2 regions of the Shinella sedimenti genome follow, and region 2 is predicted to be linked to the other one. Evidence: riboswitches for the same ligand, from Rfam matches in the RefSeq annotation. Region 2 holds a riboswitch; the other holds the start of a gene.
What was found. A riboswitch is a leader RNA that binds a small molecule or an ion and turns the genes downstream of it on or off. The one in region 2 is predicted to bind S-adenosylmethionine.
Positions count from the first base shown of each region.

Region 1 (11,111 bases), on a different contig from region 2:
TTGCGGCCAACCGCAAGGCCTGGATCGACGAGTGGCTCGCCGTGATGAGCGCCAAGTAGCCGGATAAGCATCGTGATCTTCGCCCGCGCCGAAAGACGCACGCTCGATATCGCCGGCGCGCTCGCGCTTGGCGGCGTGCTGGCGTTCGTCGGCGCGGCGACCGCCGTGCTGCTCGCCCATGCTGGTCCAGGGGCCGGGTCCGGCGCGGACGCGCCGCTGTTCGATGCCTATATCCTGCGGGTGGCGCGCTTCACCTTTCTTCAGGCCACGCTTTCCACGCTCCTGTCGGTGGCGCTGGCCATTCCCGTTGCGCGTGCCCTGGCGCGCCAGCGCGCCTTTTTCGGCCGTGTCTGGATCCTGCGGCTGTCGGCCGTGCCGCTCGGCCTGCCAGCGCTGGTTGCGGCCCTCGGGGTTATCGAGATCTGGGGGCGGCAGGGCGTCGTCAACGATCTCCTGCGGCTTGCCGGCCTGCAGAACCCGGTCAGCGTCTACGGACTGACGGGCATCCTCATTGCCCATGTGTTCTTCAACCTGCCGCTTGCCGTGCGTTTCCTCGTTGCCGCGCTCGACCGCATCCCGCCGGAATACTGGCTGAGTTCGGCCAATCTCGGCATGGGCGGCGGGGCGGTGTTCCGGCTCATCGAATGGCCGGTCATCCGGCGCGTGCTGCCGGGCATTGCCGGCCTCGTCTTCATGCTGTGCGCCACGAGCTTCACGCTTGTTCTCACGCTCGGCGGCGGGCCGGCGGCCACCACCATCGAGGTGGCGATCTACCAGGCGCTGCGTTTCGATTTCGATCCCGCCCGCGCCGTCCTGCTCGCCTTCCTGCAGATCGCGGTCACGGCGCTGCTGCTCTTTGTCCTCTCGCTGTTCGGCCGGCCGCAGGATGAGGGCGTCACGGCGGGCCGTGCCATCCGCCGCTTCGATGGCCACCGCCGTCGCCTCACGGACGGGTTCGTCATCTTCGCCTTCACCCTCTTCACCGCCGCCCCGCTGCTGGCGACGCTCGTCTCGGGCCTCGCCGCCGATTTCGGCCGGCTGGCGCTCGATCCGATGCTGCACCGGGCACTCTTCACCAGCCTCGCCATCTCGCTTGCTTCCGCCAGCCTCAGCCTCGCCATCGCGTTGCCTGTCGTGCTGGTGCCGCAACTTGCCGAAAGCGGCGCGTCGGGGCCGGCGCGGCTGATAATGGCGGTCGGGCTGCCGGCAGTCGGCTCGCTCATCCTGCTCGTGCCGCCGGTCGTCGTGGCGACGGGCTGGTTCCTGATGCTGCGGCTCTTCGGCGAAACCGGCCGCTTCGCCCCGGCCATCGTCACCGTCATCAATGCGCTGATGGCGCTGCCCTTCGTGGTGCGCGTGCTGGAGCCTGCCTACCGCACGCATCTTGCGCGCACCGCACGCCTGGCGCTCAGCCTCGGCATCACCGGTCGCCGCCGCCTCATGACGATCGACTGGCCGGCGCTGAAGAAACCGTTCCTCACCGCCTTCGCCTTTGCCATGGCGCTGTCGCTCGGCGATCTCGGCGCCGTCGCCATCTTCGGCGCCGAGGGTTTCGTCACGCTGCCCTGGCTGCTCTACTCACGCATGGCAAGTTACCGCACGGCCGATGCGGCCGGCATCGCGCTCATCCTCGGCGTGCTTTGCCTGCTCCTGACGCTGCCCTCGACCGCCCCCGAGCGCGTCCCCGAAAGGCCCGGCTCCGATGCCTGATACCGCCATCGTCCTTTCCCATGTCACCGTGCGCTTTGCCGAAAAGACGCTCGCCTTCGACTGCGCCATAAAAGCCGGTTCCGCCATCGCCGTGGTCGGCCCGTCGGGGGCGGGCAAGTCGACCCTGTTTAACGTCATTGCCGGTTTCCAGACGCCTGCGAGCGGTACGGTACGCTTGCTTGGCGAGGACATGGCGGGCCGCGATCCCGCCGAGCGGCCGGTTTCCATCGTCTTCCAGGACAACAACCTGTTTTCCCACCTCACCATCGCCGACAATGTCGGCCTCGGTATTGATCCGGGGCTGCGTCTGGATGCGGCTGCGCGGCGCACCGTATCCGAGGCGCTTGCCCGCGTCGGCCTCGGCGGTTACGAGAAGCGCCTGCCCGGCTCGCTGTCGGGCGGCGAGCGGCAGCGTGTTGCGCTTGCCCGCGCGCTGGTGCGCCGCCGGCCGATCCTGCTGCTCGATGAACCCTTCGCCGCGCTCGATCCAGCCATGCGCGCGGATATGGCGGCGCTGCTTGCCGACCTCGTCGCCGAGACGAAGGCGACCATGCTGTTCATCACCCACCAGCCCGAGGATATCGGCCGGCTGGCAGACCAGGTGATCTACGTGACGGATGGAAGGATCCGCTTCCACGAGCCGGCCAGCGATTTCCTGGCGCGGCGCGAACCCGCCGACATCGCGAAATTCCTCGGCCATTCCGTGCTTTAGCGAAAGCCGGGGTGCTTTTGCCGCGCCCAGCGCCACAATTTGGTCGCCCCCCTGTGTCACCGGAGCCACATGGGAACCGTTTGTTGAATGGGGAGTTGCCGACTGTATGGGGCGCGTCTATCTCCTGCATTCACAAACGCACAAGCCGCGCCGTGTCTGCATCCTTTGACTGCAGACGAGGGGCGGACCCATCAAGGGGCGTGGGCAAGAGACATGGCGAAGGCAAGGCAGGCAGCTGCAATCGTATCCGGACGCGGGGTGAAGAGACCTGTCGCGGCCCTTTTGCTTGCCGCCACGATGCTGACGTCCTGTCAGTCGCTGATCGAGCAGAGCTATGAGCCCACGATCGCGCCGTCCTCCAATCCGCAGATCGTCGACGAGGTACAGAAGAACGATCCGCGTGCCCAGATGGGGGCGCGCGAGCATCCGCGCATCGTCGCGAGCTATGGTGGCGAGTACAAGGACGCCAAGACGGAGCGGCTCGTCGCGCGCATCGCCGGCGCGCTGACTCAGGTCTCGGAAAACCCGAACCAGTCCTACCGCATCACCATCCTCAATTCGCCCGCGATCAATGCCTTCGCGCTGCCCGGCGGTTACCTCTATGTGACGCGTGGCCTCCTGGCGCTTGCCGACGATGCCTCCGAGGTCGCCGCCGTGCTGTCGCATGAAATGGCGCATGTCACCGCCAATCACGGCATCGAGCGGCAGAAGAAGGAAGAGGCCGAGGTCATCGCCAGCCGCGTGGTGGCCGAGGTTCTGTCGAGCAACATCGCCGGCAAGCAGGCGCTGGCGCGCGGCAAGCTGCGCCTTGCAGCCTTCTCGCGCAACCAGGAACTCCAGGCCGACGTCATCGGCGTGCGCATGCTGGGCGAGGCGGGCTACGATCCCTATGCCGCCGCCCGCTTCCTCGATTCCATGGCGGCCTATGCCCGCTTCACGGCGGTCGATCCCGATGCCGACCAGAGCCTCGACTTCCTGTCGAGCCATCCCAACGCGCCGCAGCGCGTGGAGCTGGCGCGCATGCATGCCCGTGCCTTCGGCGCGGAAGGGCAGGTGGGTGACCGCGGTCGCGACTATTATCTCGCCGGCATCGACGGGCTGCTCTACGGCGATGCGCCGGAAGAGGGTTACGTGCGCGGCCAGACCTTCCTGCACGGCAAGCTCGGCATCCGCTTCGACGTGCCGGCCGGCTTCCAGATCGACAACAAGGCCGATGCCGTGCTGGCGACCGGCCCCGGTGATGTCGCCATCCGCTTCGACGGCGTGGCCGACAGCCGCGGCCAGAACCTCGTCAACTACATTTCCAGCGGCTGGGTGACGGGCTTGAGGCCCGATACGATCCGTTCCGTCAGCCTCAACGGGCTGGAGGCCGCAACGGCGCGTGCCGCCGCCGACCGCTGGGAATTCGACGTGACCGTCGTGCGCATCGACAAGAAGATATACCGTTTCCTGACGGCCGTGCCGACCGGTTCGCCGGCACTCGACCCGACGGCGAACATCCTGCGCAACTCGTTCCGCAAGCTCACGCCGGCGGAAGTCGAGAGCCTGAAGCCGCTGCGCGTGCGCGTCGTCACCGCCCGCCCGGGCGATACCGTCGCCACGCTGGCCGGCCGCATGCTCGGCACCGACCGCAAGCTCGACCTCTTCCGCCTGATCAACGCCATGACCGTCACCAGCACGGTCCGCCCCGGCGAGAAGTACAAGATCATCGCCGAATAGCCCGCACCGACCTGGCGCGGTTATCGGTGCTTGCCTTTGCCGTCGTCATCACCGGGCTTGACCCGGGGACGCAAATCCATGGCGCGGCTGATTTTCCAGCAAAATCCCGCCTCGATTTCCCCGCCTTCCCCAACCGCGCCTACAATCCTCCCATCCCGCCCTCGGATACACCGCAAGGCGTTGCGGCGAGGCGGGGTCGGTGCGGGGCGTGAGGGGATGACGCAAAACCTCATGCACCGGGCCTGCGGAAAATGGTCTCCCTCCGGCGACACGGGGGAAATGGCGGGATATCGGACCGATCCCGTCGTTTCATACCCCGAACGGCGCGCCGGGCGTGCCTGTGCGGCACACAAGGGGATCGGGATTGGCGGATGCGTCGGCATCGTCCGCCGGCATGGAGAAAGGCCGGGAGGTGGAGACACCTTCCACGGAGCGCCAAGGCGTGCGCTCCGGTTGTCAAACGGCACTGCCCATTCCGGAAACCGGCGAAGCACACCGCCGTGTCGATCCTTGCAGAGAGAGACCGGAGTCGCGGGCAAAAACCGCCGAACGGGGCGCCGGAAGGTGTCACCTATTCATTCTCAGTCGAGGCAGCTTCCGGCGCCCCGTCCGAATGCTTTTTGAAACCACGGGCGAAACCGCCGCGTGGATGTCAGTGCTGGCGGCCCGGCCCACGCCGGCCAACGCCAAATTCTTTCCCTTTCCGCGCAACATGCGCTAAGGGCATCAGCCATGACCATGCCGGCTTCGACAGATGAAACCTACGTCGTCCTTCTCGGGGGCGCGCTCGTCGCGACGCCGCGCCTGGCGGACGATATTGCCGGCGCGCGCTTCATCGCGGCAGACGGCGGCATGCGCCATGCGGCAATGCTTGGCGTGACGCCGGATCTGTGGGTCGGCGATTTCGATTCGACACCGCCGGAGCTTCTGGCCGCATGGCCCGATGTCGAGCGCCAGCCCTATCCGGCCGCCAAGAACGAAACGGATGGTGAGCTTGCCGTGTCCGTTGCCACCGGGCGCGGCGCGGCGCGTGTGGTGCTGGCTGGCGCGCTTGGCGGCGAGCGCAGCGACCATGCGCTGATGCATCTCATCCACGCCGTCTCGCTTGCGGAAGCCGGCGTCGCCATCAAGCTCACCTCCGGCGAAGAGGAGGCGTGGCCGCTCCTGCCGGGCCGCCGCGACATCGACCTGCCCGCCGGCAGCCTGTTTTCCGTGCTCGGCCTCACGCCGCTCTCGGGGCTTTGTCTCGAAAACGTGCGCTACCCGCTCACCGATTTCGCGCTGCCCTTCGGCTCGTCGCGCACCATCTCCAATGTCGCGGAAGGTCCCATCCGCGTTTCGCTTGCCTCCGGCCGCGCGATCCTCATCGCCCGGCCCTATGATCTTTCAGGAGCCTGATCCTTGGCACCGCCCATTCTCAAACTCGACGATATCTTTCTCAGCTTCGGCGGCACGCCGCTGCTTGCGGGCGCAAGCCTGCAGGTTGAGCCCGGCGACCGCATCTGCCTCGTCGGCCGCAACGGCTCGGGCAAGTCGACGCTGATGAAGATCGCCGCCGGCCTCGCCGAGCCGCAGTCGGGCGAAGTCTTCCGCCACCCGTCCGCCACGATCCGCTACCTGCATCAGGCGCCCGATTTCGACGGCTACGACACGGTCGCGGCCTATGCCGAAGCGGGTCTTGGCCCGAGCGACGACCCCTACCGCGTCACCTACCTGCTCGAACATCTCGGTCTCGACGGCACGGAAGATCCGAAGTCCCTGTCGGGCGGCGAGGCGCGCCGTGCGGCGCTCGCCCGCGTCATGGCGCCGGAGCCGGATATCCTTCTGCTCGACGAGCCGACGAACCATCTCGACCTGCCGACCATCGAATGGCTGGAAGGCGAGCTGCAATCCACCCGTTCGGCGCTGATCGTCATCTCGCATGACCGGCGCTTTCTGGAGAAGGTCTCCAACGCCACCGTGTGGCTCGATCGCGGCCAGTCGCGCCGCCTCAACCGGGGTTTTGGCCATTTCGAGGCCTGGCGCGATGAGGTGCTGGAGGCCGAGGAGCTTGAACAGCACAAGCTCGGTAAGGCCATCGAGCGTGAGGAGCATTGGTTGCGCTATGGCGTGACCGCGCGGCGCAAGCGCAACATGCGCCGCCTCGGCGCGCTGCATGATCTGCGCGCCCGCTACCGCGGCCACAAGGGCCCGCAGGGCAGCGTGCAGGCCAGCGTTTCGGATGCGCAGGAATCCGGCAAACTGGTCATCGAGGCGGAAAAGATCACCAAGGCCTATGGCGACCGCACGATCGTCGCGCCGTTCTCCATTCGCGTGCATCGCGGCGATTGCATCGGTCTCGTCGGCCCGAACGGTGCGGGCAAGACCACGCTGCTCAAGATGCTGACCGGCCAGCTCGCGCCCGACAGCGGCAGCGTCAAGCTCGGCACCAATCTGGAGATCGCCACGCTCGACCAGCGCCGCGAGGACCTGAACCTCGACGACACGCTCGCCCATTACCTCACCGACGGGCGCGGCGAGACGCTGCTGGTCAACGGCGAGCAGCGCCATGTCACCGGCTACATGAAGGAATTCCTGTTCCAGCCCGAGCAGTCCCGCACGCCGATCCGCAATCTCTCCGGCGGCGAGCGTGCCCGCCTCATGCTGGCGCGCATCCTGTCGCGGCCGACCAACCTGCTCATCCTCGACGAGCCGACCAACGATCTCGACATCGAGACGCTGGACCTGTTGCAGGAAATCGTCGCGGGTTTCACCGGCACCGTGCTGCTCGTCAGCCACGACCGCGATTTCCTCGACCGCACCGTTACCTCCACCATCGCGCCTGCTGACCCTGAGAACCCGGACGGGCGCTGGATCGAATATGCCGGCGGTTATACCGACATGATGGCGCAGCGCCGCGGCGTCATCGAAGAGAAGCGCCGGGCGGAGAAGGCCGAGAAGGTGAAGGCCGCGGAAGCCGCGCCCGCCGCCACCGCGCCGTCTGACAGCAAGGCCAAGGGCAAGCTTTCCTACAAGCAAAAGTTCGCGCTCGAAAACCTGCCGAAGGAAATGGAGAAGGCCGAAAAGGAAATCGCTGCCCGCGAGGCGAAGATGGCCGATCCCAACCTCTTCACCAAGGACCCCGCCACCTTCAACAAGCTTGCCGCGGAAATGGAAAAGCTGCGCGCCTCGCTCACGAAGATGGAAGAGGAATGGCTGGAGCTGGAAATGCTGCGGGAGGAGCTGGAGGGCTGAGACGGTCTCGAAGCCCTGTTCCCCGCGAAACAGCGGCCGCCGCCTGGGCATGCGATCGTTCGGTCATTGGATGAGAGGACCTCATCCTGCAACCGAAAGAGATCAGGAGAGTCCCATGCGCAAATTCATCATCTCGGCCCTTGTCGCCGCCGTCGCTGCCATTTCCTTCGCCGCGCCCTCCCATGCCGGCTCCTACGGCTACAAGAGCCATGGCCACAAGCATTATGGCTACAAGCATCACGGTTACAGGAAGCACTATGCCAAGCGTCATTACGGCGGGCACTACGGCGTGAGGATCGTCGTCGGCAAGCGCTACTACAGCTATTATTGAGCGCTGCTTGCCGCAGGAAAAGACGAGGCCCGGATGCCCGCCGCATCCGGGCCCTTTACACTTGGAGGACGGCGGATTGATTCGCCGGCGAACAGGCGCTATCTAGGAGGTCGTGGTGATTTGGCCGGCCGGCTTGCAGCCACGTTAAACAAGTCGCTAAAGGGCCGCGCGAGGAAGAGCCTTACGTGGACCGGTTGCGACATCGTTGCGGCCGGTTTTTGTTTTGGATCGAGTTGAGACATGCCCATCAAGATTCCCGATACGCTCCCCGCCTTCCAGACCCTCGTCAACGAGGGCGTGCGGGTGATGACCGAAACGGTGGCGATCCGGCAGGATATCCGCCCGCTGCAGATCGGGCTGCTCAACCTCATGCCGAACAAGATCAAGACGGAAGTGCAGATGGCGCGCCTCGTCGGCGCCTCGCCGCTTCAGGTCGAGCTGTCGCTGGTGCGCGTCGGCGCCCACCGCGCGAAGAACACGTCGGAGGAGCACCTGCTTGCCTTCTACGATACCTGGGAAGAGGTGAAGCACCGCAAGTTCGACGGCTTCATCATCACCGGCGCCCCGATCGAGACCCTCGACTACGAGGAAGTCACCTATTGGGACGAGATGAAGCAGATCCTCGACTGGACGACGACGAATGTCCATTCGACGCTCAATGTTTGCTGGGGCGCGATGGCGGCGATCTACCATTTCCACGGCGTGCCCAAATACACGCTCGATGAAAAGGCGTTCGGCGTTTACCGTCACCACAACCGCAAGCCCTCGTCGATCTACCTGAACGGCTTCTCGGATGATTTCGAGGTGCCGGTCTCGCGCTGGACGGAGATCCGCGCGGAGGATATCCGCGCCGTGCCGGAACTCGAAATCCTGCTCGATTCGGACGAGATGGGTGTCTGCCTCGTCGAGGAGAAGGCGGGCAACCGCCTCTATATCTTCAACCATGTCGAATATGATTCGACCTCGCTCGCCGACGAATATTTCCGCGATGTCTCGGCCGGCGTGCCGATCAAGATGCCGCGGAACTACTTCCCGCACAACGATCCGGCCCTGCCGCCGCAGAACCGCTGGCGCGGGCACGCCCATCTGCTGTTCGGCAACTGGATCAACGAAATCTACCAGACCACGCCCTATGACCTCGCGAAGATCGGAACAGGAGCCTGATGCCATGAGCCGCGTCGTCATTCGCCCGCTGCACAAGGACGACGAGGGCGAATGGCGCCGGTTGTGGACCGCCTATCTCGCCTTTTACCAGACGGTGCTGCCCGAGGACGTCTTCGCCACCACCTTCGCCCGGCTGACGGGCGAGGCGGCCGAGGGCGAGTATCGCGGCCTGCTCGCGACGCTTGACGGCAAGCCGGTAGGCCTCGCGCATTATCTCTTCCATCGCTCCTGCTGGACGACTGGCAATGTCTGCTACCTTCAGGACCTCTTCGCCGACCCCGATGTGCGCGGCTCCGGCATCGGGCGGGCGCTGATCGAAGGCGTCTATGCCAAGGCGAAGGAGGCGGGTTCGCCGGAGGTCTACTGGATGACGCAGGAATTCAACGCCACAGCACGCCAGCTCTATGACCGCATCGCTGAAAAGACGCCCTTCATTGTGTACCAGAAGAACCTCTGAAACACATCGAAAAGTATGACTTTTCGATTGCGGATCGCCTGGAATTGCCGCAGTTTGCCGGCCGATGATCAGGCAGCGGGAGGAGATGGCCATGGGTACAGGACAGGAGATTTTCGGGCGGCTCGGCTCCGGCGAGGTCGTCGAGCGCGTAACGATCCGCGGTGGCGGGCTCACCGCAAAGGTGCTGACCTTCGGCGCGATCATTCAGGACCTGCGCCTTGATGGGCATGATGCGCCGCTCGTGCTGGGTTTCGACGATCTCGCAAGCTATCTCACGCACATCACCTATTTCGGCGCGTCAGCCGGGCGCTGCGCCAACCGCATCGCCGGCGGCCGCTTCACCATCGACGGCGCGGATTACCAGCTCGAATGCAACGAGCGCGGCGTGAACCACCTGCACGGCGGCCATGACGGCATCAGCCAGCAGAACTGGCGCATCGCCGAGAGCGGCACCGACTTCGTTACCCTCACGCTGACCGACCCTGCCGGCCGTGCCGGCTATCCCGGCACCTGCGCCATCGCCTGCACCTATGCGCTATCCGGCAACGGAACCCTCTCCGTCACCTACGAGGCAACCACGGATGCGCCAACGCCGGTCAATCTGTGCCAGCACAGCTATTTCATTCTCGACGGCGGCGAGGACATCTTCGATCATGAAATCCGCATCAAGGCGGAACACTATCTCCCGGTCGATGACAACCTGATCCCGACCGGCGAAATCCGCCCCGTCTCCGGTACGCCGTTTGATCTGCGCCACTGGACGCCGCTCCGCCGACAGATCGAGGCAGGCGGCGTGGTCTTCGATCACAATTTCTGCCTGTCGGATGGCCGCGAGGCCCCGCGCCTCGTCGCGGAGGTCCGCAGCCCCGCCTCCGGCCTCTCGCTCCAGGTGGTGACCACCGAGCCCGGCCTGCAACTCTACACCGGCGCCTATATCCAACCGCTGGAGGGCCTCGAAGGCCGCCGCTACGACGCCTTCTCCGGCCTCTGCCTCGAAACCCAGATCTGGCCCGACGCCATCAACCACTCCGCCTTCCCGAACGCCATCTTGCACCCCGGCCAGACCCTGCGGCAGAAGACGGACTACGTGTTCGGCAAGGGGTAAGGTGTCCGTCATGAGAACGGCGCCCGTCGCCGTTCTTGCCCACCTAGGCGCGGAGATCCACAATTGGCCTACACGCACCTGTTATGCGGATTAATGAGGAACAATTGACGCGTGCAGAAAATTGCTCAGTACGCTATCAGCTCGTGTGGCATGCGGGGCTGCAATAGTAGCAACCATTGGACTGAGAGTACGTCTTCTTTGATTCGCGAACAGCGCCGCCGCAAGAGTCGAATTCACCAAGATACTTGCGGTTCTCAGCACGCGGCAGGAACGAGCAGGCCGAATGGTGCACTTCATGATCGCCATTCGTCTGCGCATTCTTATTCACATAATAGCTAGCCATCTGGCTCTCCTGAATTTGATTGCTGTCTTTTGCGCTCTGCCGTGACCTGTGAGGCAGGAATTTTCCCGCCTCACAGGTATGGGCTATCACTTCTTGTTGGGACGCTGCGTCAGCGCCGACGCTGCTGCGGACTTCGCGGCAGGGCTCGACTTCGGGTCGCGCAGAACCTTTGCGGCAGCAGACGCCACCTTCGCGCTTGTTACTTCCTTGTTGGCCATAAAAATCACCTCCTTTCGTGCCAGTGTTTGGTCAAGTCGAGTGCTCCTTGCGTTATCGCTTGACATTCGACTTGACGCGGGAATCCATCCGTGATTCCCTTCGTTTCAGATATGAGAC
Region 1 is NZ_JAKVIN010000004.1:241,420-252,530, forward strand. Features, by position in the region: gene thiB (thiamine ABC transporter substrate binding subunit) at 1-59, shown strand, start outside; gene thiP (thiamine/thiamine pyrophosphate ABC transporter permease) at 76-1,710, shown strand; gene thiQ (thiamine ABC transporter ATP-binding protein) at 1,703-2,422, shown strand; gene MKI86_RS11330 (M48 family metalloprotease) at 2,636-4,141, shown strand; gene MKI86_RS11335 (thiamine diphosphokinase) at 4,880-5,539, shown strand; gene MKI86_RS11340 (ABC-F family ATP-binding cassette domain-containing protein) at 5,543-7,375, shown strand; gene MKI86_RS11345 (hypothetical protein) at 7,491-7,706, shown strand; SAM riboswitch at 7,809-7,886, shown strand; gene metA (homoserine O-acetyltransferase MetA) at 7,947-8,870, shown strand; gene MKI86_RS11355 (GNAT family N-acetyltransferase) at 8,875-9,327, shown strand; gene MKI86_RS11360 (aldose epimerase family protein) at 9,419-10,432, shown strand; gene MKI86_RS11365 (hypothetical protein) at 10,569-10,775, opposite strand; gene MKI86_RS23795 (hypothetical protein) at 10,862-10,993, opposite strand.
Region 1: linked by a shared signal. The riboswitch ahead of metA (homoserine O-acetyltransferase MetA) and the one ahead of MKI86_RS09015 (O-succinylhomoserine sulfhydrylase) in region 2 are both predicted to bind S-adenosylmethionine.

Region 2 (19,156 bases):
CGGGAACGACGTCGCTCGAGAGCGTCGTCATCCAGAACAAGTCCAACGGGTTTGGCGACGCCAACTCGATCCTGCGCAATCTTCCCAATGTTCAGTACCAGAACGATTCCGACAACGACGCCGGCGTCGATGGACAGGACATGATCAACCTGCGGCCCCTCGAAGTCTCGATCTCGGGCGCCAAAGTCTACGAGAACAATTTCATCCTGAATGGCATCGGGATCAACAATGTCACCGGGTCGCAAGAGCCCTTCGGCGGCTCGCTCGGGACGTATGAGAACACGCCGAACATCAATGAAGTGTTCGGCCTGCATTCACAGACCGTGTTCGTGCCTGCGGACTTCATCGACACCGCTACCGTGATGGATAGCAACGTCTCCGCCCGCTACGGTCAGTTTCAGGGCGGGGTGATCGACTACACGCTCGCCAAACCCAAAACCGACAGGGTTACCGGCTCGCTCAGCTACGGCTTCGAGAGCGACAAGACGACCAGCTTCGTTCTGGGCACGAGGGACGGCCTCAATCCGCAGAACAACCCGCCACCGGAATTCTATCGCTACAAGTCCTCCGCCAGCGTCAACGTTCCGCTGACAGACAGCTGGGCGCTGATCGGACAATACAGCCAATCAGGTGCCGACACCAACAAGATCAAGGATTACCGCTACCACAGCGAGGAGGCGGAGGAGTTTTCCAAGAACAAGTTCTATCGCCTCGCCAGCAAGCACGACACCGATCTCGGCGTCTTCACGCTGGAAGGGTCCTACACCGACTACGAACAGGAATGGGACGGCTATTTCTATCGCGACACGCAGATCATGAGCCAGAACAGGGGCTTTACCGGACAACTGCGCTGGGAAAACGACCTGACCGCCTTTGCCTTCGATCCGCTCGGGATCGCCAACGTCAAATTTGACGCCAAAGCCTATTTCAACACATCCAAGACCGTTAACGATGGCGGGGAGAACGAGACGATCTATCGGACAGTCTGGGCCAGACCCAGCGTCAACAACAATGACCCTTCGACCTGGTTCTATTCGACCGATCCCAGCCTCCTGTCCTGGTGCCGCGTTCCGCTCTCAGCCGATCTGAAAGGCAGGGCCCAACTTTGCCGGGAAGGTGGGTACGGCAACAAGGCGCAGGGGCAGCAGGAAAACGGCTTTAAGGCGGATATCGATGGCGATTTTCTGGCCGGAACATTTGCGACCGGATTTGACTACCGGAGGATTGACGCCTATCGCCGGGCAGAACAGTACACGAGCTATTCGTCAAACAAAACGCTGCTCGACACACCTCGCGTACCCGCCTTTGTTTGCGCTCCCGGCGACATTGCTTGCTCCTACGAGCAATACGCCAATATCAAGGTCGTCACACCGGCATATCATAATAAGGCATCGATCGAAGCGCTTGATATGTATGCCGAAGTCGATCAGACATGGGACTGGCTTAACGTCAGAGCCGGCGTGCATGCCAGCTACGAAGATTTCTTCGGGAATTTTAATGTGGCGCCCCGCCTTAGTGGAACCGCGTCGCTGAACGAAGATCTCTCTGTTACCGCAGGCTTCAATCGCTACTACAATGCGAACTCACTCTATTATGCCATTCGCGACGGCCTGCCAAAATCACTGGCTTATAATCGTTCACACAACGCATCCGGCGTGGTCTCCGACTGGACGACGAAGCTTACGCAAAGCTATTACACGTTTTCAGGTCTTGATCTCGACACACCCTACAACGACGAATTTACCGCCGCAGTGAAGTGGACGGATCCATGGATTGATGGCGATCTGCGCGTTCGCTACGTGTACCGGCAAGGCAAGGATCAGTATTTGAAATCATCGGACTCCACCAGCACGGTGATGACGCTAACGAATGGCGGCGAGTCCGAATATCAGTCGGCAGCGGTGGAGTATGGCAAGACATGGGCCGTTCAATCGGGGCACATGGAGACCGTGCGTCTTTCCGGAAGCCTAGTTTGGTCGAAACAGAAAACGACATCGAATGGATATTTCGATGATCCGACAGACACGCGGATTTGGTACAATGACCAATCCTATTCTCTGGGCGAGTTTTCCATGGCAACGGGGAACATGGATATTCCCGTCAGGACATCCATGGACCTGGTGACGACCTGGTTCGACGAACGGTTGACACTGGGTGTTTCGGGTAACCTGAACCTGTCCTATGACGGCGTCCGTAACACCGACCTACGGTGCAACCCCTCAACCAGCGCCGCCGCCGCGTGCAGATTGCCGGCAGGGTCCGAAGGTCTAGGCATTATGCATGACATCTATGAAGACTTCCGCTTCAGGCCGGTTGCAACCGTCGACCTGAATGCGTCCTACAAGGCATTCGAATCCAGCTATGGTTCGCTCGAACTCGAAATGAAGGTACAAAACGCCTTCAATGAGACAGGCAATCGTATTTCGACCTCGACTCAGCCCTGGATTCCCGGGCGAAGCATCTGGCTTGGCGCGAAGGCGACGTTCTGATGGCCCGCCCTTTGCCATTGCTGATTGCCTTCTGGGCTCTTGGAACCGCGGTCGTATTTACGGCCGCCTTCCTGGAATTCGCCAAAGGACGCGAAGCGGCCCGCGAAGAGCGTTTCGCGTTGATCGAAGCACGCGCCCTGGACCAGCGCGAACGCGTGTTGCTTGAAGCCTTCCCCAGCGATCCATCCGACCGTGACCTGGTGATCCTGGCGGGACTGTATCGGCAGCCGGTCGAGGATTTTCCGCCGGTTTCGGTCTTTCCCGGAATAGAGGCCGAGCCGTTCGCGCCTCTCGCAATCCCGCCACGGCCCGAGGGCCTGGAACTTGAGAAAGCACAGCTCGGGTTTCGCCTGTTTCGCGACCCGATGCTATCGCGTTCGGGCCAGATTGCCTGTCAGAACTGTCACAACCGGGAACTCGGCTGGGGTGATGGCCTGCAGAGTTCCTTCGGCCATGATCGCGCCAAGGGAACGCGCAATGCGCCGCCCCTGTTCAATGCGGGGCTCCGGGCACCGCTGTTCTGGGACGGGCGGGCCGACACCCTGGAAGCCCAGGCTTTGATGCCTTTGACGGACCCACGCGAAATGGCCAACCACGACCTCGCGTCGGTCGTCGAGCGGATCGCGCAGCGTGCCGATTATCAGGAGGCGTTTCGATCGGTTTATGGAGGTGCGCCCTCCACCGCTGAGGTTGCCGATGCGCTAGCATCCTTCCAGCGCACCCTCGAAGAGCCGACACGGCTGGATCGTTTCCTTTCAGGTCAGTATCGCGCACTCAGCAATGAGCAGATCTGGGGCATGCATATCTTCCGCACGAAAGGCGGCTGTGCAAACTGTCACAACGGGCCTCTCCTGACGGACAACAAGTTTCATAATCTGGGGCTGTCATTTCTCGGGCGCCCAAGGGAGGATGTCGGCCGCTACACGGTCACGAACAGCCTTCTCGATGTGGGGCGCTTCAAGACGCCAAGCCTGCGGCACATCTCCCGCACCGCGCCTTACATGCACAACGGCATTATCCGTGACCTCAGGCGTGTGGTGCGCTTCTATGAAGTCGGCGGCGGCAGGACGCTTGCGCGCAACGAAGCCGAACGCGACAATCCGCTCATGCGCTTTGCCGGCATGACGTCCCCGTTCCTGGAGCCGTTTTCACTGACCGCGCGCGAGCGCGATGCGCTGGTAGCATTTCTGGAGGCCCTTTGAGGAAAGGCTTTTAAGTCACCCGGCGCGGAAGTGCTTGGAGAGCTTGAGGCCCTGGGCCTGATAGTTGGAGCCGAGGCCCGAACCGTAAAGGCCTGCCGGGGCTTCGAGCATGTGCTCGTAGATCAGGCGGCCGACAATCTGACCGTGTTCGAGGATGAAGGGCACCTCGTGGCTGCGCACTTCCAGCACTGCGCGGCTGCCGGAACCGCCGGCCGGCGCGTGGCCGAAACCGGGATCGAAGAAGCCGGCATAGTGCACGCGGAATTCGCCGACCAGCGGGTCGAACGGCGTCATCTCGGCCGCATAGAGCGGCGGCACATGCACGGCCTCTCGGGAAACGAGGATGTAGAACTCGTCCGGATCGAGGATCAGCTCGTTGCGGCCGCGACTGAACAGCGGCTCCCAAAAGTCGAAGATGTCATGCTGGTTCTTGCGATCGACATCGACAACAGAGGTGTGATGCTTCCCGCGATAGCCGATCAGGCCATCCGGCCCCGTGCCCTGGAGATCGATCGACAGGGCGATGCCGCCGCCGGAGACATTCGGCGTTTCGCTGGCGACAAGCGTGTCGCTGACATGGAGCGCCGTGAGCTCGCTTTCGCTGAGGAGCGCATTGCCCTTGCGAAAGCGGACCTGCGACAGGCGAGAGCCGCGCCGCACCACGATGGGGAAGGTGCGCGGGGAGATTTCCAGATAGAGCGGGCCGGAATAGCCGGCCGGAATCTTGTCGAATTCCTGTGCGCGGTCGGTGATGACGCGGGTGAAGATATCGAGGCGGCCGGTGGAGCTCTTCGGATTTGCCGACGCAGCCAGTTCGGCCGGCAGGTCGAGGCTTTCCATCAGCGGCACGATATAGACGCAGCCGGTTTCCAGCACCGCGCCCTCGCTGAGATCGATGACGTGCAGCTGCAGGCGGTCGAGCTTGTCGGCGACGAGATGGGACGGGCCGGGCAGGAAGCTGGCCCGCACGCGAAACGCCTTGGCGCCAAGGCGCAGATCGAGGCTCGCCGGCTGGATCTGATCGTCATCCAGCGCGGCTTCGCTTTTCAGCCGCCCGCTTTCGAACAAGCCGCGGATGGCGTTGTCCGCCAGAATGCCCGTGCTGCGCACCACAGAAGCCATAGTCATACCGTCCCGTCAGAAGCCCCGCACAAAACCAAATGCCGGCAATTGACGCAAGCGCGGGCGCGCAGTATTAGCAGATTATCCCGTGGTGATTTGGCCGGCCGGCTTGCAGCCACGTAAAACAAGTAGCTAAAAAGGCCGGGTTCGAAACCGGCTTGCTTTTGCGGCCGGTTTTTTTGTTTGAAGGCGACGATCACATGAGCAAGTCCTGGCGCCCGGCCACCCAACTCGTTCACGGCGGAACCACCCGCTCCCAGCACGGCGAAACCGCCGAAGCCATCTTCCTGACGCAGGGCTTTGTCTATGACACGTCCGCTGCGGCCGAAGCCCGATTCAAGGGCGAGACGGACGGTTTCATCTACGCCCGTTACGGCAGCCCGACAAACGACATGTTCGAAAAGCGCATGTGCATGCTGGAAGGCGCCGAAGACGCCCGCGCCACCGCCTCCGGTATGGCCGCCGTATCCGCCGCGATCCTCTGCCAGCTCAAGGCCGGCGACCACATCGTCGCCGCGCGTGCACTGTTCGGGTCCTGCCGCTGGGTCGTTGAAACGCTCGCGCCGAAATACGGCATCGAATGCACGCTGATCGACGGCCGCGACCTCGCCAACTGGGAAGGCGCGATCCGCAAGAACACAAAGGTGTTCTTCCTCGAAAGCCCGACCAACCCGACCCTGGAGGTCATCGACATCGCAGGCGTGGCAAAGCTCGCCAACCAGATCGGCGCGAAGGTGGTGGTCGACAACGTGTTTGCCACGCCGCTCTTCCAGAAGCCGCTGGAGCTTGGCGCGCATGTCGTCGTCTACTCCGCCACCAAGCATATCGACGGCCAGGGCCGATGCCTCGGCGGCGTCGTTCTGTCGGACAAGCAGTGGATCGACGAGAACCTGCACGACTACTTCCGTCATACCGGCCCGGCCATGTCGCCGTTCAATGCCTGGACGCTGCTGAAGGGTATCGAGACGCTGCCGCTGCGCGTGAAGCAGCAGACGGAAAATGCGAGCCGCATCGCCGACTTCCTCGCCGACCAGAAGCAGGTTGCCCGCGTGATCTATCCCGGTCGCAAGGACCATCCGCAGGCCGACATCATTGCCAAGCAGATGACAGGCGGTTCGACGCTCGTCTGCTTCGAGATGAAGGGCGGCAAGGAGGCGGCGTTCGCGCTGCAGGATGCGCTCGAGGTGGTGAAGATCTCCAACAATCTCGGCGATGCCAAGAGCCTGATCACGCATCCGGCGACGACGACGCACAAGAACCTGACGGACGAGGCGCGCGCCGAGCTCGGCATCTCTGACGGCACCGTGCGCCTGTCGGCCGGCATCGAGGACAGCGACGACCTGATCGAGGATTTCGCCCGCGCGCTTTCCAAGGTCCAAGCCTGATCCCGGCAGGATTGAAAAATGAAAGAGGGCACCGGCTGCAAGGCCGGTGCCCTTTGCGCTTCTCCTTGACGAAACCGTATTCGTGTAGAATAGCAGGGGTTGTTAAGTTCAAGGCTTGCCCATGTATCGTGCGCTGACCCGCGACATCGAAGTGACCGTCGAGCCATATTATCTGGCCGATCAGTCCGATCCCGACGACAGCCGCTATGTCTGGGGATACCGGGTCGTCATTTCCAACCACTCCGACATCGCCGTGCGTCTGGTGACGCGCTATTGGCACATCACCGACCAGAACGGACAGGTGGACGAGGTGAACGGCCCGGGCGTGATCGGCGAACAGCCGGTGCTCAGGCCCGGCGACACCTATGAATATTCATCCGGCTGCCCGCTGGAAACGCCGTCCGGCATCATGTTCGGCCGCTACCGCATGGAAGCGGAAAACGGGGAAGCCTTCGACGTCGCCATTCCGGCCTTTTCGCTCGACACGCCGGGACAGGCGCGCACGCTGAATTAAGGGCGGGCTGGAAGCCCCTCATCCGGAACCTTCTCCCCGCAAGCAGGGCGAAGGTTCCGGCAGGCGGATGAGGGGCAGCCGCTGACCTTAGTGCGGCAGGACTTCCGCTGCTTCGAAGCGGTAGGTGGTCGAGCAGAACTCGCAGGTGACAGCGATCTCGCCTTGTTCGTCCGCTGTATGGGCGATCTCTTCGGCGCTGAGCGCCGCCAGCACACCCTTCAGCTTTTCGCGCGAGCACGAGCAGCGGTCGAAGACCTGCTGCGGCGGGTAGACCCGCACGCCGCGCTCGTGGAACAGGCGAAACAGCAGCCGTTCGGTGCCGACAGTCGGATCCGTCAGCTCATCGGCATCGATTGTTTCGACCATGGCCTTGGCCTCGGCCCAATGATCATCTTCATCGATCCTGTGGCCGGCGTCGTCGCCGTCACCGCCGGGAAGATCGGCCTGGCGCATGCGCTCGGGTGATTGCGGCAGGAACTGCGCGACCATGCCGCCGGCACGCCAGCGATGACGCGCCTTGCCATCGGCATCACGGTCGTACAGCTCGGCGACGCCAAGGCGCACCTTGGTCGGGATCTGCTCCGACTGGCGGAAATAGACGCCGGCGATCTCTTCCAGCGTATGGCCGTCGAGCGGAACGATGCCCTGGTAGCGCTGCATATGCGCGCCCTGATCGATGGTGAAGGCAAGGATGCCCTTGCCGAGCAGCTCATGCGGCTCGGTCGCGCCGGCAGCGATGGCGGCATCGAGCGCGGCCTGATCGAAGCGCGCATAGGCGCGCACATCCTGCGGCGCGGAGAAATCCGCGACGAGCAGGTCGACCGGGCCATCGCCCTTGGTCTGCACGATCAGCTTGCCTTCGAATTTCAGCGAGGTTCCGAGAAGCACGGTCAGCGCGATGGCTTCCGCCAGCAGGCGGGCCACGGGTGCGGGATAATCATGCCGGCCGAGAATGGTATCCAGCATCGGGCCGAGCTGCACGGCGCGGCCGCGCACATCCAGGCCCTCGACCTGGAACGGCAGGACGTGGTCATCGCCGGCATAGCCGGGTTCACCGAGTTTCAGGGCGGTTTCCGCCATCATCATTCTACTCCTTCACGCGCCGCGATACCGGCGGGCGCCAGGCCCGGCCGCTTGGGGCAGCACTCTATCGTGATTGCGCATTTGCCGGCCGGGATCATTCCATACCAGGCGGGCATGCGCCAGTGAAAGCGCCTTGCGACGCCTCTGCGATAGGCCCTAGATCGTGCCGCCAGCGCCGTTTTTCAAGACGGCCTCAAACGGCTCCGAAGCACCAGGCGAGGATGGACTTCTGTGCGTGCAGGCGGTTTTCGGCCTCATCGAAAACCACCGACTGCGGGCCGTCGATAACCTCGTCGGTGACTTCCTCGCCGCGATGGGCGGGCAGGCAGTGCATGAAGAGCGCATCCTTGCCGGCACGCGCCATGAGCTGCGGATTGACCTGATAGGGCTGGAAGATGTTGTGGCCGCGGGCGCGATGCTCCTGGTTCATCGAAACCCAGGTGTCGGTGACAACAAGATCGGCACCGTCGACCATCGCCTCGGCATCGTGCCCGAGCAGGATGTTGCCGCCGTTGTCGCGCGCCCAGTTGAGGATCTTGTCATCCGGCTCGGAGCCCATCGGCACGGCCATCTTCATGGTGTAGCCGAAGCGGGCCGAGCCCTCCACGAAGGAGTGCAGCACGTTGTTGCCATCGCCCGTCCAGGTGAAGGTCTTGCCCTTGCTCGAACCGCGATGCTCCTCGAAGGTCATGACATCGGCCATGATCTGGCAGGGATGCGTGAGATCCGTCAGCGCATTGATGACCGGCACCGTGGCGTGCTCCGCCAGTTCCAGCAGGCGTGCATGATCCGTCGTGCGGATCATGATGGCGTCGACATAGCGCGACAGGACTTTGGCCGTGTCGCCGATCGTTTCGGCGCGGCCGAGCTGCATTTCCGTGCCCGACAGGAACAGCGTCTCACCGCCGAGCTGGCGCATGCCGACGTCGAACGAAACGCGCGTGCGGGTGGAGGGTTTCTCGAAGATCATGGCAAGCATCTTGCCGGCCAAAGGCTTGGTTTCGGTGCCGGCCTTGTTGGCGGCCTTTCGCGCATGCGCATCGTCCATGATGACGCGGAGATCGCTTTCCGAAACGGCGGAAAGATCGAGAAAATGCTTGGCCATGATGTATCCTGTCCCAGTCCCTTGTGCGCTCAGGCAGCCTTGGCGGCGCTCAGCTTCTCGGCGGCCCGCTCAATGCGGGCAAGCCCTTCGCGTGCATCTTCCGCCGTGGTGATCAGCGGCGGCAGAAGGCGCAGCACATTGTCGCCCGCCGGTACGGCAAGCAGCTTTTCAGCGCGCACGGCCTTCAGCAGATCGGCGACAGGAATCCGCGCCTTGATGCCGAGCATCAGGCCCTCGCCGCGCACGTCCTCGATGATGTCAGGGAAGCGATCCTGCAGCGCCGCGAGGCCCTGACGGAACACCAGCGCGACATCACGCACATGCTCCAGGAAGCCATCGGCAAGCACCACGTCGAGCACGGCATTGCCGACGGCCATGGCGAGCGGATTGCCGCCATAGGTGGAGCCGTGCGTGCCGGCCACCATGCCGGATGCCGCTTCGGCCGTCGCAAGGCACGCACCGAGCGGGAAACCGCCGCCAATGCCCTTGGCGATTGCCATGATATCGGGCGCAACGCCGGAATGCTCATAGGCGAAGAAGCGGCCCGTGCGGCCAACGCCCGTCTGCACCTCATCGAGGATGAGCAGCAGGCCGTATTCGTCGCAGAGCTGGCGCAGCTCCTGCATGAACTCCTTCGGCACCGGCCTGAGGCCGCCCTCGCCCTGAACGGGCTCGATCAGGATTGCGGCGGTTTCCTCGGTGATCGCGTCCTTTACGGCGGCGATATCGCCGAAGGGAACCTTCAGGAAGCCCGCCGCCTTGGGGCCGAAGCCCTCGATGTACTTTTCCTGTCCGCCCGCGGCGATGGTCGCGATCGTGCGGCCATGAAACGCGCCTTCGAAGGTGATGATGTGGTATTTGCCGGGATGCCCCTTGGCGAAATGGTAGCGGCGCGCGGTCTTGATCGCGCATTCCAGCGCTTCCGCACCCGAATTGGTGAAGAACACCTTTTCCGCGAAGGTTGCGTCCGTCAGCCGCCGGCCGAGGCTTTCCTGACCCGGAACCTCATAGAGGTTGGAGAGGTGCCAGACCTTGTCGGCCTGCTCCTTCAGCGCGGAAACGAGATGGGGATGACCATGCCCAAGCGAGCTGACGGCCACGCCGGCGGCGAAATCGAGATATCGGTCGCCCTTCTCGTCGACCAGCCAGACGCCCTCCCCGTGCGTGAACCGGAGCGGCGCACGCATATAGGTTTCATAGAGCGGCGCGGCATCGGCCATGGCGCGTATCCTCCAAAAGGGATGCGGAAAAGAAATTCAGGGGCTTGACTTTCCGATTGCCAGAAAAATCAAAAGCCGCCTTGCGGCGGCATGCTGCACTATCTGCATTTCATGTCGTGATGTCAATAAAATGCATAGCTCCAAATCGCACTGAACCTCCCGCAGGGTGAGGATTCACGGCATCCATGGACAGTGTCGCTATCGAGTCACACCCTACCAGCAAGTTGGGGAAAACTCCGAAATCGATTCGCCCCGATTCCCCCGACTCTTGTCACAGAGTCCCCCGGACTCTAGGTTAAGGGCCAATTACTAGACTGCATGCGGCGGAACTAGTCACCACCAGAGTTAGGGCGCTCAGGCTGCGAATTCGTTCGTGGCGCGATGAGGGATTCCCGCATAGCGAGCGCCGAACGGAGACGAGAGCATGAACTGGACAGACGAGCGGGTCGAGAAACTCAAGAAGCTCTGGAGCGAGGGCCTCAGCGCCAGCCAGATCGCTGCGCAGCTCGGCGGCGTGAGCCGCAACGCCGTCATCGGCAAGGTGCACCGGCTTAACCTACCGGGCCGCGCCAAGGCTGGCGGCACGCCGGCTTCGGCCCGTCCGAAGCGCCCGGCGGCGACCACCCCGCGCCCCTCGAACTTCGCAGCGCGCCCGGCCAACGCCCCCCGCCCGGTCAGCCGGCCGGTGGGCAATGCGCTCACCAAGGACGAAGTCGACACCGATTTCGACGTAGAGACCGAGAACCTGCCCGTCGTCATCAGCGGCAAGAACGTCGTGGTACCGATGTCGCGCAAGCTGGAACTGACGCAGCTCACCGAGCGCACCTGCAAGTGGCCGATCGGCGATCCGCTGAACGACGACTTCCATTTCTGCGGCTGCGAATCCCCTGACAACTCGCCGTACTGCACCTATCACCAACGCCTCGCCTACCAGCCTTCGGCCGAGCGCCGCCGCGCGCGGTGACATTAGCGACAGAAGAATAGAAACGGGGCCGGAAGGCTCCGTTTTCGTTTGTGCGGCAAGTGGCACGCCGAGACGCAAACAGGCCCCGAAGGGCCCATTTCCGTCCTCGGGAGGAATTGCGTTCGCTCAGGTTTCCAGCGAATAGCCGGCGCCGCGGACCGTGCGGATGACATCCTGCATGTTGGCGAAGTTGAGCGCCTTGCGCAGACGGCCGACATGCACGTCGACCGTGCGCTCGTCGACATAAATGTCATGCCCCCAGACACCGTCGAGAAGCTGCGAGCGTGAGAAGACGCGGCCGGGCGAGGTCATCAGGAATTCCAGGAGGCGGAACTCCGTCGGGCCGAGGCGCACTTCACGCGTGCGGCGATGAACGCGATGCGTCTCGCGATCGAGTTCGATATCCCCGCAGCGCAGCACCGTGGACACGACTTCCGGCTTGGCACGGCGCAGCATTGCCCGCACACGGGCGACGAGTTCCGGCGTGGAGAAGGGCTTGACCACATAGTCATCCGCACCCGTGGCCAGGCCACGCACGCGTTCGCTCTCCTCGCCGCGCGCCGTCAGCATGATGATCGGCAGGCGCTCAGTTTCCGGCCGCTGGCGCAGGCGCCGGCACAGCTCGATGCCGGAAACACCAGGCAGCATCCAGTCAAGGATGAGAAGATCGGGCATGCGCTCCTGCAAGCGCATCTCCGCCTCGTCGCCGGACAGGATCGTATCCACCTCGAAACCTTCCGCCTCGAGATTGTAACGCAGGAGGACGCTCAGCGCCTCCTCATCTTCCACGACGGCTATTCTGGGCACCATGTAGAGAACCCTATCCAGTTTACTCGGAAGCTTCGGAGACATCGGCCGTGACGACGGATGTCGAGGTGTCGTCCTTCGGGCGCTCGCCCTCGGGCTGGGAGCCGGTCGCCATGTAATAAATGGTTTCGGCAATGTTGGTCGCATGGTCGCCGATGCGCTCGATGTTCTTGGCGCAGAACAGGAGATGGGTGCAGGGCGTGATGTTGCGCGGGTCTTCCATCATGTAGGTCAGGAGTTCGCGGAACAGCGAGGTGTAGATCGCATCGATCTCGTCGTCGCGCTCACGGATGGCCTTGGCCTTGTCCACCGAACGGGTGGCGAAGACATCGAGTACTTCCTTGAGCTGCATCAGCGCCAGTTCGGCCAGATGCTCGAGACCGCGGGCAAGCTTGCGCGGCATGCCCGAGCTCTGCACGGCAATCACGCGCTTGGCAGTGTTCTTGCCGAGATCGCCGACGCGCTCCAGCTCCGCGGCAATGCGGATCGTGCCCATGATTTCGCGCAGGTCCGCCGCCATCGGCTGGCGCTTGGCGATGGTGACGATCGCCTTCTCGTTGATCTGGCGTTCGGCATTGTCGAGGATCACGTCCTCGGAAATGACCTTCTGGGCCAGCGCCGCATCGGCGGAAACAAGGGCGCGGACCGAATCCGCCACCATCTGCTCGGCCGTGCCGCCCATTTCGGAAATGCGGCGGGAGAGATATTTCAGTTCTTCGTCGTAAATCGAGACAATATGGGTCGATGACATCGTTCTGTCCTTAATACACGCGGGTTTCAGGGGCTAAGGCGACGAAAACGTCAGCCGAAGCGGCCCATGATGTAGTCCTGCGTGCGCTGGTCATCCGGGTTGGTGAACATCTTGTCGGTGTCGTTCTCCTCGACGAGGTTGCCGAGGTGGAACATGGCGGTGCGCTGCGACACGCGGGCCGCCTGCTGCATGGAGTGCGTCACGATGACGATCGTGAAATTGGTGCGCAGCTCGTGGATCAGTTCCTCGACCTTGGCGGTGGCGATCGGGTCGAGCGCCGAGCAGGGCTCGTCCATCAGGATGACTTCCGGGCTGACGGCGACGGCGCGGGCGATGCACAGGCGCTGCTGCTGACCACCGGAGAGGCCCGTGCCGCCTTCGTGCAGGCGATCCTTCACCTCGTTCCACAGGCCGGCCTTCTGCAGGCTCTGCTCGACAATGGCGTCCATGTCGGCCTTCGCCTTGGCGAGGCCATGGATGCGCGGACCATAGGCAACGTTCTCGTAGATCGACTTAGGAAACGGGTTCGGCTTCTGGAACACCATGCCGACGCGGGCGCGCAGTTCCACGACGTCGATGTTCGGATCATAGATATCGTCGCTGTCGAGCGTGATGCGGCCGGTCACGCGGCAGCCGTCGATCGTGTCGTTCATGCGGTTGAGCGTGCGCAGGAACGTCGACTTGCCGCAACCCGAAGGGCCGATGAGCGCGGTAACGGTGTTTTCGCGGACGTTGAGGTTCACGTCGTAGAGGGCGCGCTTCTCGCCGTAATAGACCGAAACGTCCTTGCCGATCATCTTGTAGGAAATGTCGTTCATTTGTCTGTCCAGGGCTTTCTCGACTGCTGCTTCTGACATCATGTTCATATGACCGGTCCTTCTACCAGCGTCGTTCGAAACGGCGGCGCAGGAGGATCGCACCGACATTCATGAGGATGAGGAAGATGAGGAGCACGATGATGGCTCCCGACGTGCGCTCCACGAAGGCGCGTTCGGCCTCGTTCGCCCACATGTAGATCTGCACCGGAAGAGCCGTTGCCGGGTCCATCGGCGTTGCCGGGACGTCGGCGACGAAAGCGACCATGCCGATGAGGAGCAGCGGCGCGGTTTCGCCGAGCGCATGGGCAAGGCCGATGATCGTGCCGGTCAGGATGCCCGGCATGGCGAGCGGCAGGACGTGATGGAACACGGTCTGCATCTTGGAGGCACCGAGCCCGAGTGCTGCTGCACGGATCGAAGGCGGCACGGCTTTCAGCGCGGCGCGGGTCGCGATGATGATCGTCGGCAGCGTCATGAGGGTCAGCACCAGACCGCCGACCAGCGCCGCCGAGCGCGGAAAGCCGGCAAAGTTGATGAAGACGGCGAGACCGAGCAGACCGTAGACGATGGAAGGTACGGCGGCGAGGTTGTTGATGTTGACCTCGATGAGATCCGTGAAGCGGTTCTTCGGGGCAAACTCTTCGAGATAAATCGAGGCGGCCACGCCGATCGGCAGCGACAGCACCAGCACGATCAGCATCATGTAGAGCGAACCGATGAGGGCGACGCCCACGCCTGCGGCCTCCGGACGGCTCGATGCGCCGTTGGTGAAGAGTCCGGTGTTGAAGTGCTTGGAAAGGGCGCCGCTTTCGGCAAGCTGGTTCATCCAGCCGACCTGCTTGTCGGAGACCTTTCGGTTCGTTTCGGGCACGCCGAGATCGATCTGCCCCTTGAAGGCGGAGTCGAGATCGCCGTGCGCCAGGAAGGTGACGTTCTGCGTCGTGCCGATGATCGACGGATCGGCCGTCACGAGATTGCGCAGCTGCACCCGCACGCTGTCGGAAATCATGCCGTTGACGGCTTTCAAGCCGGCGCGGTCGTCTTCGCTGACGCCGAGCACCTTGGCGAGCGCGTTGCGCGCCACGACGGGGTAGTTCGCGGTCACGAGCTTCTGCGGATTGGTGGCGCGCTCGTTGTTCTTGTCGATGATCTGCTGCGAGAACTCGACCGGGATCGTGATCATCGTCTGCTGGAATGCGGTGTAGCCTTTGGAGACGACCGAAAACAGCAGGAGGAAGAGGAACAGGAGGCCGAAGGCGATTGCTGCCATTCCGTAGAAGCGGAAGCGGCGTTCGGCGGCATAGCGGCCACGCAGGCCGATATCGCGGCGTTCGGGCTTGGCGGAGGCGCCGACGGCAGCCATGGAGGGGCTGGTGGAGACCTGGCTCATTCGTACTGCTCCCGGTATTTGCGCACGATGTAGAGGGCGTAGATGTTCAGGCAAAGCGTGATCGCGAACAGCGTGATGCCGAGCGCGAAGGCCACCAGCGTCTGCGGCGAGGTGAATTCGAGGTCCCCAGTCAGCTGGTTGACGATCTTGACCGTCACCGTTGTCATCGGCTCGAACGGATTGAGCTGCATGCGGGCGGCGACACCGGCCGCGAGCACCACGATCATGGTTTCGCCGATAGCGCGCGAGGCAGTCATCAGCAGTGCACCGACAACGCCCGGCAGTGCGGCCGGCATGATGACCCGCTTGATGGTTTCCGAGCGGGTGGCACCGAGACCGAGCGAACCGTCACGCAGGGCGCGCGGCACTGCGGTGATGATGTCGTCCGATAGCGAGGAGACGTAGGGGATGAGCATGATGCCCATGACGATGCCGGCCGTCAGAACGCTCTGCGCCTGGATGAAGCTCGCATAGTTGCCCGTGACGAGGCCGTTCAGCTGTGCGGAGATATCGCGCAGGAACGGGCCGACGGTGATAAGGGCGAAGAAGCCGTAGACGATGGTCGGGATGCCCGCGAGCACTTCGAGCAGCGGCTTGGCGATGGAACGCACGGTCCGCGAGGCGTACTCCGACATGTAGATGGCGGCGAAGAGACCGACCGGCACGGCGACCAGCATGGCGACGAAGCCGATATAGAGCGTGCCTGCAAGCAACGGGATCAGGCCGAACTGACCGGCCGACGCCGTGGCGCCCGCTGCGGCGAAGCGCGGATCCCAGGTCGTTCCGAAGAAGAATTCCCAGGCCGGAACCATGTTGAAGAAGTGGATGGCTTCCGTCGCCATGGAGGCCACAATGCCGACCGTCGTCAGGATCGCGATGGAGGACGCCGCGATGAGGCTGACCAGCATCACACCCTCCACGCGGTTGCGAGCGCGGAACTTCGGCGCAATGGCGCGATAGGAGAGGAAGGCGCCGGCAAGGGCCGCGATGATGACGAGGATCGACAGGAAGGTGCTGCTCGCCTGCGTCATGCGGTTGAGATCGTCGGCGGATGTCAGCATGTACGGCGCCGGATCGGCCGCAAGCGGAACACCCTTGGCAGCCAGAACGGTGCGGGCGGTCGCGCTATCGGCGAACATCGCTTCGCGCTCCTGGGCCGACAGCGTGTTCAGGCCGCGCGAAATGGCGCCGATCATGTTGTAGGCGAGGTTCTGCTCGGCCTGCGACGTGGCCTTGACCTCTTCAGGAAAGCCGCCGCGAACCGTCGAGCTGATGTAGATCGGGCTTGCGATGATCCAGACCAGTATCACGACGAGAGCCGGCAGGATCGACCAGATAGCGACGAAGGAACCGTAGTAGCCCGGACGCGAATGCAAGCTCGAGAGCTTGCCGCCGGCAAGCGCGTTGGCGCGCCAGCTTCCGAAAAGATAGCCCGCCACGCCGATCACGGCGATGATGAGCAAAAGAAAGGAAATACTCATTTTAGGAAAGTCTCCTGGCGAGATCATCCGCCCTGAGCGTGCCAAATCGCTCGCCCCGACCGTTCGACAGGGCGCCCCATTCCCGGTCGAAGAACATGACGTGGGCGTCGCCGCCCGAAAGCCAGAGGTCGCCGCGGCGCAAACCGCCGCGGCGACCCAAGGTCATTACATGATCTTACCGTCAGCGAAGGCCTTGCGGATTTCTTCGCGCTCGGCTTCCGGAGCGGCAACGAGGCCGTATTCAGCCAGCGGAGAGTCGGGGCCGATCATGTCGTCGCTCGTGAAGAACTCGACATATTCCTTCAGGCCGGGGATGACGCCGAGATGCGCCTTCTTGACGTAGAAGAACAGCGGGCGCGAAACCGGGTATTCGCCGGAAGCGATCGTTTCGGTCGACGGAACGATACCGTTGACGGTGGCGACCTTCAGCTTGTCGGCGTTGTTTTCGTAGAAGGACAGGCCAAAGACGCCGATGCCGGACTTGTTGGCAGCGATACGGGCGAGCGTTTCGGTGTAGTCACCGTCGATATCGACAGCCAGGCCGTCCTTGCGAACGGCGACACACTTGGCGTGCTGTTCCTTTTCGTCGGAAACGGCAGCCTTGATCGCGTCAAGCGCGCCGGCATCCTTGCAACCGGCAGCCAGGATCTTCTCTTCGAAGACTTCGCGCGTGCCGTGCTTTTCGCCCGGGATGTAGGCGGCGATTTCGGCGTCCGGAAGGTCCTTGTTGACTTCCGACCACTTCTTGTAGGGATTGGCGACCAGCTTGCCGTCAACGACGACTTCGGCGGCGAGGCCGAGATAGAGATCCTTCGGAACCAGCTTCAGATCGGCATTGCCGCTGTCGGTTGCGAAGACGATGCCGTCATAGCCGATCTTCACTTCCTGGATCTCTGTCACGCCAGCGGCCTTGCAGGCCTCGACTTCGCTTTCCTTGATCGGACGCGAAGAATTGGCAACGTCGATGGTGTTCGGGCCGACGCCCTTGCAGAATTCCTTCAGGCCGCCGGAAGAGCCGCCGGATTCGACGATCGGGGTCTTGAAGTCCGGATAGGTCTCGGCAAACGTCTCGGCGACGATCTTGGCATAGGGAAGAACGGTGGAGGAGCCGGCGATCTGGACCTGGTCGCGCGCAACGGCAACGCCTGCGAATGCGGCGGAGGCTACAAGCGCCGCAACTGTGAACTTAAGAGATTTCATCTGGGTTCTCCCGAAGAGGACATATGTGGGAAGCGCTCGTCTGGCGCTCTCTGCCGCTGACCGGCGGCTTCTCTCTACGCCCCGATCGCCATCCCTTTTATGTCAGTTTCGCGAAACATTTGTGACAGGGTAACCGACTGAAAATAATCGCTTATTCCAGACAGGCCCGATACGTCGTGACAGTTTGTGTCAGAACTTCACCGTAAAGACGGTTCCCTTGCCCACCTCGGACCGCACCACGAGGCGTGCCTTGTGGCGGGTAAGGATATGCTTGGCGATCGCAAGCCCAAGGCCCGTGCCTTTCTTGGACCGGCTGGCCTCGACATTAACCCGGTAGAAACGTTCTGTGATGCGCGGCACATGTTCAGGAGGAATGCCGGGGCCGTAATCCTTAACGGAGACCTCGACGGGCGCCCCGCCGGTGCCGCCGGAGAGCGCCACGTCGACGCGCTTGCCATCCTGGCCATATTTGCAGCCGTTCTCGATGAGGTTCTCGAAGACCTCCACGAGTTCGTCCCGCTCGCCAGAGACGAGAACGGGATGGGCGGGCAGGTCGAGCACGATGTCGACGCCGAGCTCCGAGGCCAGCGGCTGCAGACTGTCGCGAACATGGGCGATCAACGGTACGAGATCGACGGTCTGATCGGGCGCAACATTCGACCGCAGCTCGAGGCGTGAAAGCGACAGGAGGTCATCGACAAGCCGACTCATGCGCGTGGCCTGTTCATGCATGATGCCGAGGAAGCGCTCGTGGGCCTTGGTATCGTTTTTTGCAGGGCCTTGCAGCGTTTCGATAAAGCCGCGCAGCGAGGCGAGCGGTGTGCGCAGTTCATGGCTGGCATTGGCGATGAAATCGGACCGCATGCGATCGATACGGCGGGCCTGCGAGACATCGCGGAAGGTCAGGAGCCAGAGCGGTTCGCCGGATTTTTCGGCCAGAGGGGCAATACGGACCACATAGACCGTCTCGGACGGCAGGCGCTCGGCATGCTCCGTTTCGCGCGGCTGGCCTGTCGCGAGGGCTTCGCGGACCATGTCGAGGATGCCGGGTGCGCGGATGCGCCCCGCAAGGTCGCTTCCGAGCGGGATAGCCCCGAAGACCGCCTCTGCGGCGCGGTTCTGCAATCTGACGGTCTCGCGGGCGGAAATCAGCAGGGCCGGCGCATCCAGCGCGCCCAGGACGGCGGCGATGGCCGACAGATCGTCCTGCCCGGCAGCCACGGTATCGTTTTCCGGCACCGCAACGGCCGGAACCGCCATGGTGCGCGCATTGCCTTCGGCGGCGCGCCGGTCGGTTCGCACCAGGCCGGCAATGACGAGCAGGAGCACGGTGAAGGACACCCAGCCCAGATGCAGGCCGGCAAGCCACATCACGAAGCCGACAAAGATGGCCGAGGCGATCAGAACGCGCTCGCCCCACAGTTGCGTTGCCAGCCAGCCGAGGATCGTCCGCTGATCCGTCACCGCCACCCATTCCCTTGCAAGCATCTCAGCCTCCGCGCCCCGCCGATTCTCGATGGATAGCGCGATTTCATGACATGTTTTTCACGGTGCGCTTGAATTCGCAATGCGCTTATGGCCACCTTTCGAAGAAGCGGCGCGCGCCGCGGTCTGTACCCGAAGGA
Region 2 is NZ_JAKVIN010000003.1:321,401-340,556, reverse strand. Features, by position in the region: gene MKI86_RS09030 (TonB-dependent receptor) at 1-2,489, shown strand, start outside; gene MKI86_RS09025 (cytochrome-c peroxidase) at 2,489-3,691, shown strand; gene MKI86_RS09020 (2'-deoxycytidine 5'-triphosphate deaminase) at 3,707-4,813, opposite strand; SAM riboswitch at 4,892-4,970, shown strand; gene MKI86_RS09015 (O-succinylhomoserine sulfhydrylase) at 5,014-6,198, shown strand; gene apaG (Co2+/Mg2+ efflux facilitator ApaG/CorD) at 6,320-6,712, shown strand; gene MKI86_RS09005 (Hsp33 family molecular chaperone) at 6,800-7,792, opposite strand; gene argF (ornithine carbamoyltransferase) at 7,989-8,900, opposite strand; gene MKI86_RS08995 (aspartate aminotransferase family protein) at 8,930-10,120, opposite strand; gene MKI86_RS08990 (GcrA family cell cycle regulator) at 10,545-11,084, shown strand; gene phoB (phosphate regulon transcriptional regulator PhoB) at 11,211-11,894, opposite strand; gene phoU (phosphate signaling complex protein PhoU) at 11,914-12,642, opposite strand; gene pstB (phosphate ABC transporter ATP-binding protein PstB) at 12,693-13,508, opposite strand; gene pstA (phosphate ABC transporter permease PstA) at 13,522-14,850, opposite strand; gene pstC (phosphate ABC transporter permease subunit PstC) at 14,847-16,331, opposite strand; gene MKI86_RS08960 (hypothetical protein) at 16,333-16,497, opposite strand; gene MKI86_RS08955 (PstS family phosphate ABC transporter substrate-binding protein) at 16,497-17,531, opposite strand; gene phoR (phosphate regulon sensor histidine kinase PhoR) at 17,721-19,019, opposite strand.